DNA from 3 places in the Loigolactobacillus backii genome. Region 3 is predicted to be linked to each of the others. Evidence: predicted binding sites of a transcription regulator. Region 3 holds the regulator's gene; each other region holds the start of a gene.
What was found. Region 3 encodes LexA, which represses DNA repair genes until DNA is damaged. Its sites were predicted from a motif close to CNAACANNTGTTNG; they were not measured.
Positions count from the first base shown of each region.

Region 1: the regulator LexA is predicted to act here: its motif matches at 1,685-1,698, upstream of uvrC (excinuclease ABC subunit UvrC).
Region 2: the regulator LexA is predicted to act here: its motif matches at 1,826-1,839, upstream of AYR53_RS09945 (YdbC family protein).

Region 1 is NZ_CP014873.1:2,229,286-2,232,566, reverse strand. It holds gene AYR53_RS10155 (ABC transporter substrate-binding protein/permease) at 1-774, shown strand, start outside; gene AYR53_RS10150 (amino acid ABC transporter ATP-binding protein) at 776-1,507, shown strand; gene uvrC (excinuclease ABC subunit UvrC) at 1,735-3,281, shown strand, end outside.
Region 2 is NZ_CP014873.1:2,190,030-2,193,310, forward strand. It holds gene coaBC (bifunctional phosphopantothenoylcysteine decarboxylase/phosphopantothenate--cysteine ligase CoaBC) at 1-93, opposite strand, end outside; gene rpoZ (DNA-directed RNA polymerase subunit omega) at 526-780, opposite strand; gene gmk (guanylate kinase) at 777-1,400, opposite strand; gene AYR53_RS09945 (YdbC family protein) at 1,470-1,697, opposite strand; gene AYR53_RS09950 (hypothetical protein) at 1,852-2,172, shown strand; gene recN (DNA repair protein RecN) at 2,310-3,281, opposite strand, start outside.
Region 3 is NZ_CP014873.1:1,854,916-1,858,196, reverse strand. It holds gene AYR53_RS08415 (tRNA1(Val) (adenine(37)-N6)-methyltransferase) at 1-8, opposite strand, end outside; gene AYR53_RS08410 (lysophospholipid acyltransferase family protein) at 140-766, shown strand; gene AYR53_RS08405 (YneF family protein) at 937-1,161, opposite strand; gene AYR53_RS08400 (DUF896 domain-containing protein) at 1,249-1,488, opposite strand; gene lexA (transcriptional repressor LexA) at 1,626-2,246, shown strand; gene AYR53_RS08390 (hypothetical protein) at 2,370-2,558, opposite strand; gene AYR53_RS08385 (Ntn hydrolase family protein) at 2,856-3,281, opposite strand, start outside.

The sequences.
Region 1 (3,281 bases), 370 kb from region 3:
ACCGCAATTGGTTTCCGTAAGGGATCAACATCATTAGTTAATGAAGTTAATAAATCCGTTGATCAGATTGATAAACAAGACTTAACCAAGGATTATTTAAAAGATGCTGGTTCTTACATGAAGACCAATACCCATAACACAACTATGTGGCATTATGCTGGTTACTTTGCTAAAGGGGTTGGCTACACATTACTCATCACCGTAATTAGTGTCTTCTTTGGTATTTTACTGGGAATAATTTTTGCTTTAATGCGTTTAAGTAAAAATAAGTTGTTACATGGTTTAGGCGTTGCCTACATTGAATTTGTTCGGGGCACACCATTAATGATTCAGGTTATGTTTGTTTACTTTGGGATTGGCCTGTTTATTAATATTCCGGCTTTGACTTCTGGTATTATTGCCGTATCGCTGAATTCGGCGGCCTACGTTGCCGAAATTATTCGGGGCGGGATTAATTCGGTTGCTAAGGGGCAAACCGAAGCTGCGCGTAGTTTAGGGCTTAGTAATACCCAGACCTTCCGGAGTGTCGTCTTCCCCCAGGCATTGAAGAATATTTGGCCGGCATTAGGTAATGAGTTTGTTTCGCTAATTAAGGAAAGTTCGATTGTTTCCATTATTGGGGTTACCGATTTAATTTATCAATTAAAAGCCGTTCAAACTGCGACCTATAAGGGTGTTGCACCGATTATTGTTGCGATGATCTTATACTTCATTATGACCTTTAGTTTGTCGAAAGTACTGAACCATTACGAGAGGAGCATGCGTCATGACTGATATGATAAAAATTGAGGACTTGAGCAAGAAATTTGGTGATACCGAGGTTTTAAAGGGTCTTAACGGTAGCGTCAGTAAGGGTCAAGTAATTTGTGTCATTGGACCATCTGGTGGCGGTAAAAGTACCTTTCTACGGTGCCTAAACTTATTGGAAAAACCAACTAGTGGTAAAGTTACTTTTGAAAGTAATGAATTAACTGCTTTAAATGAAACCCAATTAAATGAATTACGGGAAAAAATGGGAATGGTTTTTCAAAGCTTTAATCTATTTGCCAACATGACGGTTATTGAAAACGTTAAGTTGGCGCCAGTTAAGGTTAAAAATATGAGTGATGATGAGGCAAATAAGTTGGCGTTAAGCCTTCTGGATCAAGTTGGCTTACAGGAAAAGGCGGATGCTTACCCGGCAAGCCTATCCGGTGGTCAACAGCAGCGGGTAGCAATTGCGCGTGCCTTGGCAATGAATCCTGATGTAATGCTTTTCGATGAACCAACTTCCGCGCTTGATCCAGAAATGGTTGGCGAAGTTCTGAAGGTTATGCAGGATTTAGCCAACGATGGGATGACGATGGTTGTAGTGACGCACGAAATGGGCTTTGCTAAAAATGTTGCTGATCAAGTTTGGTTCATGGACGGTGGTGTTTTTGCCGAAAAAGGAACACCGGAACAAATTTTTGAGCATCCTAAGAATGACCGAACTAAAGATTTTTTGGCAAAAATATTAGAGGCTTAAAGCAGCAAGTAACTGGAACAGAAGTTGTTTTTGGCGCATGTTCTAACGTAACGATCAGAAATAGTAAGCGGTCAGGACAAAAGTCCTGGCCGCTTACTATTTTGATTAAATTCAAATTAAGGACGTTTTTTAGGCCAGTAACTTGCAAAATACGTTATTCGCGCTAAACTATTATAGCGAACATCTGTGCGAAATTAATTGCGGAATAAATAGAAAGGATGTTTTGGATGGCTTCAGAATATCTTGAACATAAGTTGGCATTATTGCCGCCGTTACCAGGTTGCTACTTAATGAAAGATGAAGACGGCCATATTATTTACGTTGGTAAGGCCAAAAATTTAAAAAATCGTGTTCGTTCTTATTTTAAAAGCAGCCACGAGGGCAAAACGGCACGTTTAGTTGAAACAATTCGTGATTTTGAAACGATTATTACCTCAACGGATAAAGAAGCCTTTTTACTTGAAATCACCTTAATTCAAAAACACCAACCGTACTTTAATATTAAGTTAAAAAGAGGGACGGGTTATCCGTATATTAAGATTACCAATGAGCGTGACCCTCATATGTTGATTACTGGCGAAATAAAGAAGGATGGCGGTTATTATTTTGGGCCGTACCCTAATGTTTATGCTGCCGACGAAACGTTACATTTTTTGCAAAAAGTCTATCCATTGCGGCGGTGTTCTGGCCGCCAAAAACGCCCTTGCTTGTACTACCACATGGGTCAGTGTCTTGGCGCCTGTTTCCGGGAGGTCCCTGTAGAAGAATATCAAGCGCAAATTAAGCGAATTAAAAGCTTTTTAAACGGTAATGTTGCAACGGTAAAACGTGAACTACAACAGCAAATGACGGCCGCTGCCACCGAGCTAAAGTTTGAACGAGCGGCGGAATTAAGGGATCAATTAAAATATATTGAGGCAACAGTGGAAAAGCAGAAAATTATTTCCAATGATAATACACCTCGGGATATTTTTGGTTATTACATGGATAAGGGTTGGTTGTCAGTTCAGGTCTTCTTCATTCGCCAGGCGCGCCTAATGAAACGAGAGAAGCGGCTATTTCCTTGTGTTAATACCCCTGAGGAAGAATTAGAAAGTTTTATATTACAGTTTTACAATCGAAAAAATAAAGTACTACCACGAGAAATATTGGTTCCTAAGGGCATTAATCAAAAGGTATTAGCCGACATCCTAAAAGTTCCGGTACGAACACCGCAGCGTGGTCAGAAGCGTGATTTAATGGATATGGCCAACAATAATAGTCGTCTAGTTTTAGAAGAAAAGTTTCGTTTAATGGAATTGGACAATTCACATTCAGTTGGTGCTGTTCAGGAGTTAGTGGATGTCTTACACATTGAATCGGCTCACAGGATTGAGGCCTTTGATCATTCGCATATTCAGGGGACGGATCCAGTTTCAGCAATGGTTTGTTACATTGATGGTAAGCCGGCCAAAAAAGAGTACCGTAAATACAAGTTGAAAAATGGTGATGGCGGGAACGAGGCCGAGAATACCCAAGAAGTAATCCGCCGACGTTATAGTCGCTTATTAAAAGAGGGTCGTGATTTACCAGACCTTATTCTAATGGATGGTGGTGAAATTGAATTACACGCCGCAAAGGAAGTTTTAGAGGATGAACTTGATATCGATATTCCAATTGCTGGGATGGTAAAAAACCAACACCATAAAACGGCCTCGTTGATGTTTGGTCCGCAGGATAAAAAACTTGATCTTGATCCTAAAAGTGAAGGCTTTTATCTGTTACAACGGATTCA
Region 2 (3,281 bases), 340 kb from region 3:
GCCACGGCGAATTAATTCTCGCACTAAAGAAGCCGCCTTATAAGCTGCAATTCCACCGGTAACGTATAACGCAATATGTTTTCCTGCTAACAATTGTAGTTCCTCCACTTCTTCATCGATCAACTTAGACTACGTTTAGGTTAGTTTTTCCTTGTTTAGTGCAAGCGTGTTTGAAAAAAACGTTTGCTAGTATCTTCTGAACTAATTTAGTGTAAACCCGTGAAAAAAACTGCCTACAGTTACCTGGTTTCAACTTGGCGAGTTTTGCCATAGTTGAATGGACAACAAATGGCACAGTAAGCTGGTTAGCGTTTTGAGCCGCGACTCGGACCTTATTTTTTCTTAGTCCGATCGACAACGTCAGCGAAGCTAGTAATAAGTCTCAATTGCGAAATAGAATCTGAACGCTTTTTCAAAGACTCCCAAATTCCACTGCCTATAATTGTAGCAGAAAACAACTAAAATAGCTTTGCGCCTGCCACAAAAAAAGGACAGGAATTTTCCTGACCTTCAAGTTGATATTAATTATTTATCGTGCTTATTTTCTTCGTCAATTGCTTCTGCTTCCCGTTCAGTCATTTGTGAAGCCGGATCAATGATAACGTCACCTTCGGCAATTTCTTCTAAGGCTTGGCCCACCGTTTGTGGTGACCGATATTCCGGTAGCATCTTTAAAGCACCAGCTTCAATTTCATGGGCACGCTTAGCCGCTAAAACTGCCAACGAATAACGTGAATCAACTTTTTCCAATAATTTATCAATTGAGGGATATAAAATCATTTTTCAACCGCTCCAATCATTTTTTCATATTGCGTCATAACTCGTTTTACACGCAAATGTTCACTTTCAATAATATTCTCAATTCGTTTAACCGCAAGGAAAACTCGGTCGTTAACTACGGCATAATCGTATTGCTGCATCATTTTAATCTCTTCCACAGCCTTAACCATCCGTTTATTAATTGTTTGGCTATCTTCAGAGCCACGTCCCTTAATTCGTTCTTTGAGAGAAGATAAATCAGGTGGTGTTAGGAAAATAAAAACACCGTCTGGACATTTTTCACGAACCTGCATTGCACCGTTGACTTCAATTTCTAAAAAAACATCCTTACCAGAGTCCAACGTTTGATTAACGTACTTCAACGGTGTCCCGTAATAATGATCGACGTATTGAGCATACTCGAGCATGCCGTCAGTCGCAATCTCGTGTTTAAACTCCTGCTCACTACGAAAATAATAGTCCACGCCATCAACTTCTCCAGGTCGTGGCTTTCGGGTTGTCATCGACACTGAGTAGACAAAATCTCGTTTCTTATTATCACGAAACATTGCCTTACGAACAGTTCCTTTACCAACGCCCGATGGCCCAGACAGCACAATTAACATTCCACGCGTTGCCATTAGCTTACTTCTCCTTCTTCCTTAAACGTATTAAATTTCATTTTGCACTTTTTTTCAACTTTTTTCAAGTTATTCATTAACCATACCAACAAGGATTTCACGTAAAGATGCCACTTCGTCGTTAGTTAAAGTAATGCCCTTGCCCATTTTTGCGTGGTCAGGTGCCCAATCGCGCAAATCAAACTTGGGTGGCCGACCATTCCAACTAATTAAATTAAGTTCTTTCGTCCAACCACTTTTATTGCTACTTAGGGTGCCAATCGTTTCTTCAATTTCAAAATTAATTTGGTTAGCCAATTTACGGTGCCTCCCAGAATTTTATTGAGATAAGTTTAACATGCTTCAAAGCCTGGCGTCACTATAAAACACAATTAAATTATAAAGAGCAGTTGCTTTTTTGAACATTTGTTCGTATAATGATGATACAAACAAACGTTCGGAGGCAATTAAAATGGAAATAAAACAAGTTAGATTAAGGGCTTTAGGTTCGCGGATTCAAACTTCCTACAATAAGTTGCTAACCCCTGAGGATCAATTAAACTTAGCCGCAAAACCGCAAATGCCTCTCTTTCAAATCAACTACTACTTAAAACAAGTCCTCACGCGCAAACAACTAGTCACCGTCCAGTTTAATGATTTTGATCACGGTGGTCAGGCGGCCATGACGGGTTACTTTAATCAGCGCGGTCACATTACATTTTTTACTAGCCTCGATCAAAAATTAATTCATTTAGTTACTGCTAATGCCATTCGCTATATCGAACTCGCTTAAATTACGATTGCAGCAGAGATTGTTACAATAATTGAAGTACAAGCTTAGCCTAAGTTTACAGCTAACCTGTAGTTCAATTATTGTTAGCAACCTCTTTTTTTGATTTAATTTGAAGTGATCGCAATCTAATCACAATTTTACTCAGTTGTGCGCTGAATAACCTTACTTTTCTCAGTCTCCGCTAATTCTAAAAGCTCCTTTGCGTGCTCAAGAGTTAACTTAGTAACGGTTGTCCCCGCTAGCATCCTGGCTAATTCATCAACCCGCGAATTTAGGGTTAGTGCCGCAACGGTTGTTTTCGTTCGTTTACCCACGATTTGTTTTTGAATAAAGAAATGATGATCACTCATAGCCGCCACTTGTGGTAAGTGTGTAATGCAAAGCACCTGTGAAAAACGGGCAATGCCACTAATCTTATCCGCAATTGCTTGGGCCACACGACCGCTAACCCCTGTATCAACTTCATCAAAAACGATACTGGTAATTCCCTGACTACGAGTAAAGATTGTTTTCAGCGCCAACATCATCCGGGACAATTCACCACCAGAAGCAATTTTTGCAAGTGGCCGAGCAGTTTCTCCTGGATTAGTTTGAATGTAGAATTCAACATCATCCAAACCTGTCGCGTAGAAATGCGTGCCTGATTGTGGTTTAAAAACAACGGAGAAAACTGTTTTTTCCATATAAAGCTCCCGTAATTGCTGGTGAATGGCCTGAGCTAACTGTTTTGCACCTTTTTTTCGAATTTTAGTAAGTTGCTCACCAATCGTTAGCAATTTATCTTTAGCAGCCGCCACATCCGCTTCTAATTGACCCTCATCATTTTCGGTGGCTTCCATTTGTTGCAACTCTTGTTTAATTTTATGGTAGTAATGCAATATTTGCGTCGTACTGTCACCATATTTATGTTTTAGCTGTTCAATCACCTCTAGCCGCTTTTCAATTTCATCAAGGCGACCTTCATCCCAATCCAATAAATCGGTCTGTTTTAAAATATCTGATGAAACGTCCTGCAGCGTATAGTAGGCCGTTTGCACACTTTCCGCTAAAGACTTGTAGTTATCATCAAAGTCAGCAATTTGCTGTAAGTCGGTCATGGCGGCGCCAAT
Region 3 (3,281 bases):
TCAAGCATATCGATTCCTCCACCTATTAATGTCAAAATTATACGGCAATTATTTAAGTGAAACAAACAAAAGTGACATTCACAACCAAAGAAAATCTGGTATAATGATGTCTGAATTAATTCCGGAAGGGAATGCTGTTATGTTTTACTCATTTGCACGCGTAGTAGTGCGTATTCTAGTTTTCTTAATTAACGGCAATGCACATTACGAAAATAAAGAACAATTACCTAAAGGTGCTTATATCTTAGTTGGGCCCCACCGTACCTGGTTTGATCCCATTTATTTTGCCTTGGCCGCTAGTCCAATGAAATTTTCATTTATGGCTAAAGAAGAACTATTTAAAAATCCAATTATTCGTTTCATTTTGGTTCACGCAAATGCTTTTCCAGTTAACCGGGCACATCCAGGTCCGTCAGCAATTAAGCGCCCCGTTAAGATCTTACGTCAGGGAAAATTATCTTTAATTATGTTTCCTTCAGGTACGCGGCACTCTAAAGAGCTCAAGGGTGGTGCACTAATCATTGCTAAAATGAGTGGTGTGCCCCTCGTTCCAACCGTTTATCAAGGCCCCCTTTCGTTCAAACAGTTATTTAGCCGGAAACGGATCACGGTTCGCTTCGGTGAACCGATCTACGTGGGTAGCAAAGCTAAAACGGATAAGGCGGGTATAGCAAAAATCGATGACCAAATGCAAGCCGCTTTTAACCAATTAGATCAAGAAATCAACCCTGATTTCAAATATAACCCAACACAAAAAAAGGACTGACTTATCGTCAGTTCTTTTTTTGATTAATATTAACTGTAATTCAATGATTACAAGGCCGATCAAACTTATTACTCAAAGGTAGCCTAAATTGGCTTTCCCAGACTCTTTTAATTCAATTTATCATTGAGTACTAAAAACAATTTAAGGCGACTCCCTAAATAAATTAACGGTTATTTTGACTTAGCTGCCTTTTTTGATTGAGCTTTCATTGAAGACATCATTTGATTTAGTTTTTTCTCTGATGGTTTTTGACCCATCTGCATCATCATTTGGCGCATCATATCTTCTGAAATTGGTGGATTGTCAGCTAAATAACGTTTCATATACTGACGGGCTCCAAAGAAACCACCAATAACACCGAGTGCCGCCCCAATAACAAAGACCAAAATTAACATTCCCACGTCGTGTTTCTCCCTTCATAATTAAACTCACACATAATTCTACACAACTCACAGCTAAAAGAAAAGACTGCTTTTGGCTTTTTAGTCTTTTCGCCAACCTTTTTCACGTTGGATTCGTTGAACCTTATCTGGTGTGATTTCTTTGCCCTTTTTGTCAAAGAGCTGCGTTGTTTCAATTTGTTGACGTAAATTTTCTCTAAAACTAGCAATGTATTCCTTACGTAATTGCTGTTGCTCTTGCTTTTCATCTGCCGTTAATTCTGATTTCTTCGCCTTTGCGGCCAGCTCGTTAATTCGTTTTAGTCGTTTAGTAATTGCCATTTTAATCGACTCCCTTATTTTGTAGACTATTTTAACAAAAAAATGCGGATAATCAACCATTTAAACGCGAACATTTGTTTGAAAAGCCCATTTTTCTATGCTAAACTAAACATATTAAATAGATTGAGGTGTCAATCATGATAAAAGCCCATGAAACAAAGCAATTAGAGGTGCTCCGTTTCATTCACGAACGAGTTAATGAAAAAGGCTATCCGCCCACCGTTCGCGAAATTGGAGCAGCCGTCTCTCTTTCTTCAACATCTACAGTGCACGGCCACCTAGCTCGTTTAGAAAAAAAAGGCTACTTACAAAAGGATCCAACAAAACCGCGGGCAATTGAGCTCACACCTGATGGTTTAGCGGCATTAGGTATTACACCAGCGAAGATCCCTGTTTTAGGAACTGTAACTGCTGGTGAACCAATCTTAGCCGTTGAAGAAGCAACTGACTTTTTCCCAATTCCGCCTGATATGGATGATGATGACCGCGATTTATTCATGTTGACCATTCGTGGTGAAAGCATGATCGATGCCGGAATTCTTGACGGCGATAACGTCATTGTTCGCAAACAGGCGAACGCGGATAACGGCGAGATTGTTATCGCAATGACGGCAGAAAATGAAGCAACTTGTAAACGATTCTTCAAAGAATCCGACCACATTCGTCTTCAGCCAGAAAATGACACTTTTGCCCCAATCATTTTACAAAATGTTACTATTTTAGGCAAAGTTGTAGGCCTGTACAGAAGTCATATTTAAATCATTTTAAGATTGACAACGAACTTTTTAGTTTGGCGCCAATCTTTTTTATTTACCCAAATCACCTTTAACCTGTTGTTCACCTGATTAAAAATGGTACGAGTCCAACTTCGTAAATCTATTTTATATTAGAGTAACCTTTTTATAGTGGTAAGCACCGGAGTCCAGGGAGTGCCGCTCAAATGGTGCAGCCGTTAGCATCGTGACAAACTCCTTAGCCCGCTTTTCTGTTGTAAAAGCACGCAATATTTCAAAGCTTGATTCGTCAGCCGTATAATCAGCAAAATAAACCACAAAAATCCAGTGATTCACAACTTATTCCCCCTAATTCAATCTCGGTGCAATCCAAACAAAGAAATAGTTTAACAAAAAATTCACAAAAAGTAAACTATCTAACAATTCTGATGGCTGACCCTGCTAGAAATTTATACTTAGCAACTTATTTGAAATCCATTCCGAACACTAATGGCCTTAACTAAATTAAACTCTGAGTAGAATTCTTTTATTTACGGGAGTCTGGGTTCTTACTTGTTTCCCCACGTTACTCTAAAACGTGCGCCAAAATCGACTTTTGTCCTACTCCAGTAAATTCGTTAACAATCTACGCTACTAAGATTTTTTTATTTCTAATAACTGAATTGGGCCACCAACAGTTGCAACCTGAGCGTCACTCTGAGCCTGCTTAACCGTATCACTCAATAAAGTTTGTAGCTTAACGGTTAAACCGCTTGATTCCAAATCAATCAGTTGCTGTTTAGTCGCAGCAGTTAAGGCCATAACTAATTCTGATTGGCCAAAAAAATAAGACTTAGGCAATTGATCAGTACCTAAGGCCAGGGTTTCTAAACGACCATTAATTAGGTGGATCAACCGGAGCCGAGCATCACCTAAACCCGCTAAAATAAAATCATTTTGATCTAATTTATACTGATGTATAAGTTCTCGAAAAGCCTGCACTACTTCATCAAAAGTCACCTTAACTGCCAATTGATGTTCAAACAAAACAATTAGTTCATTCAATCGCGCCCAGTGATG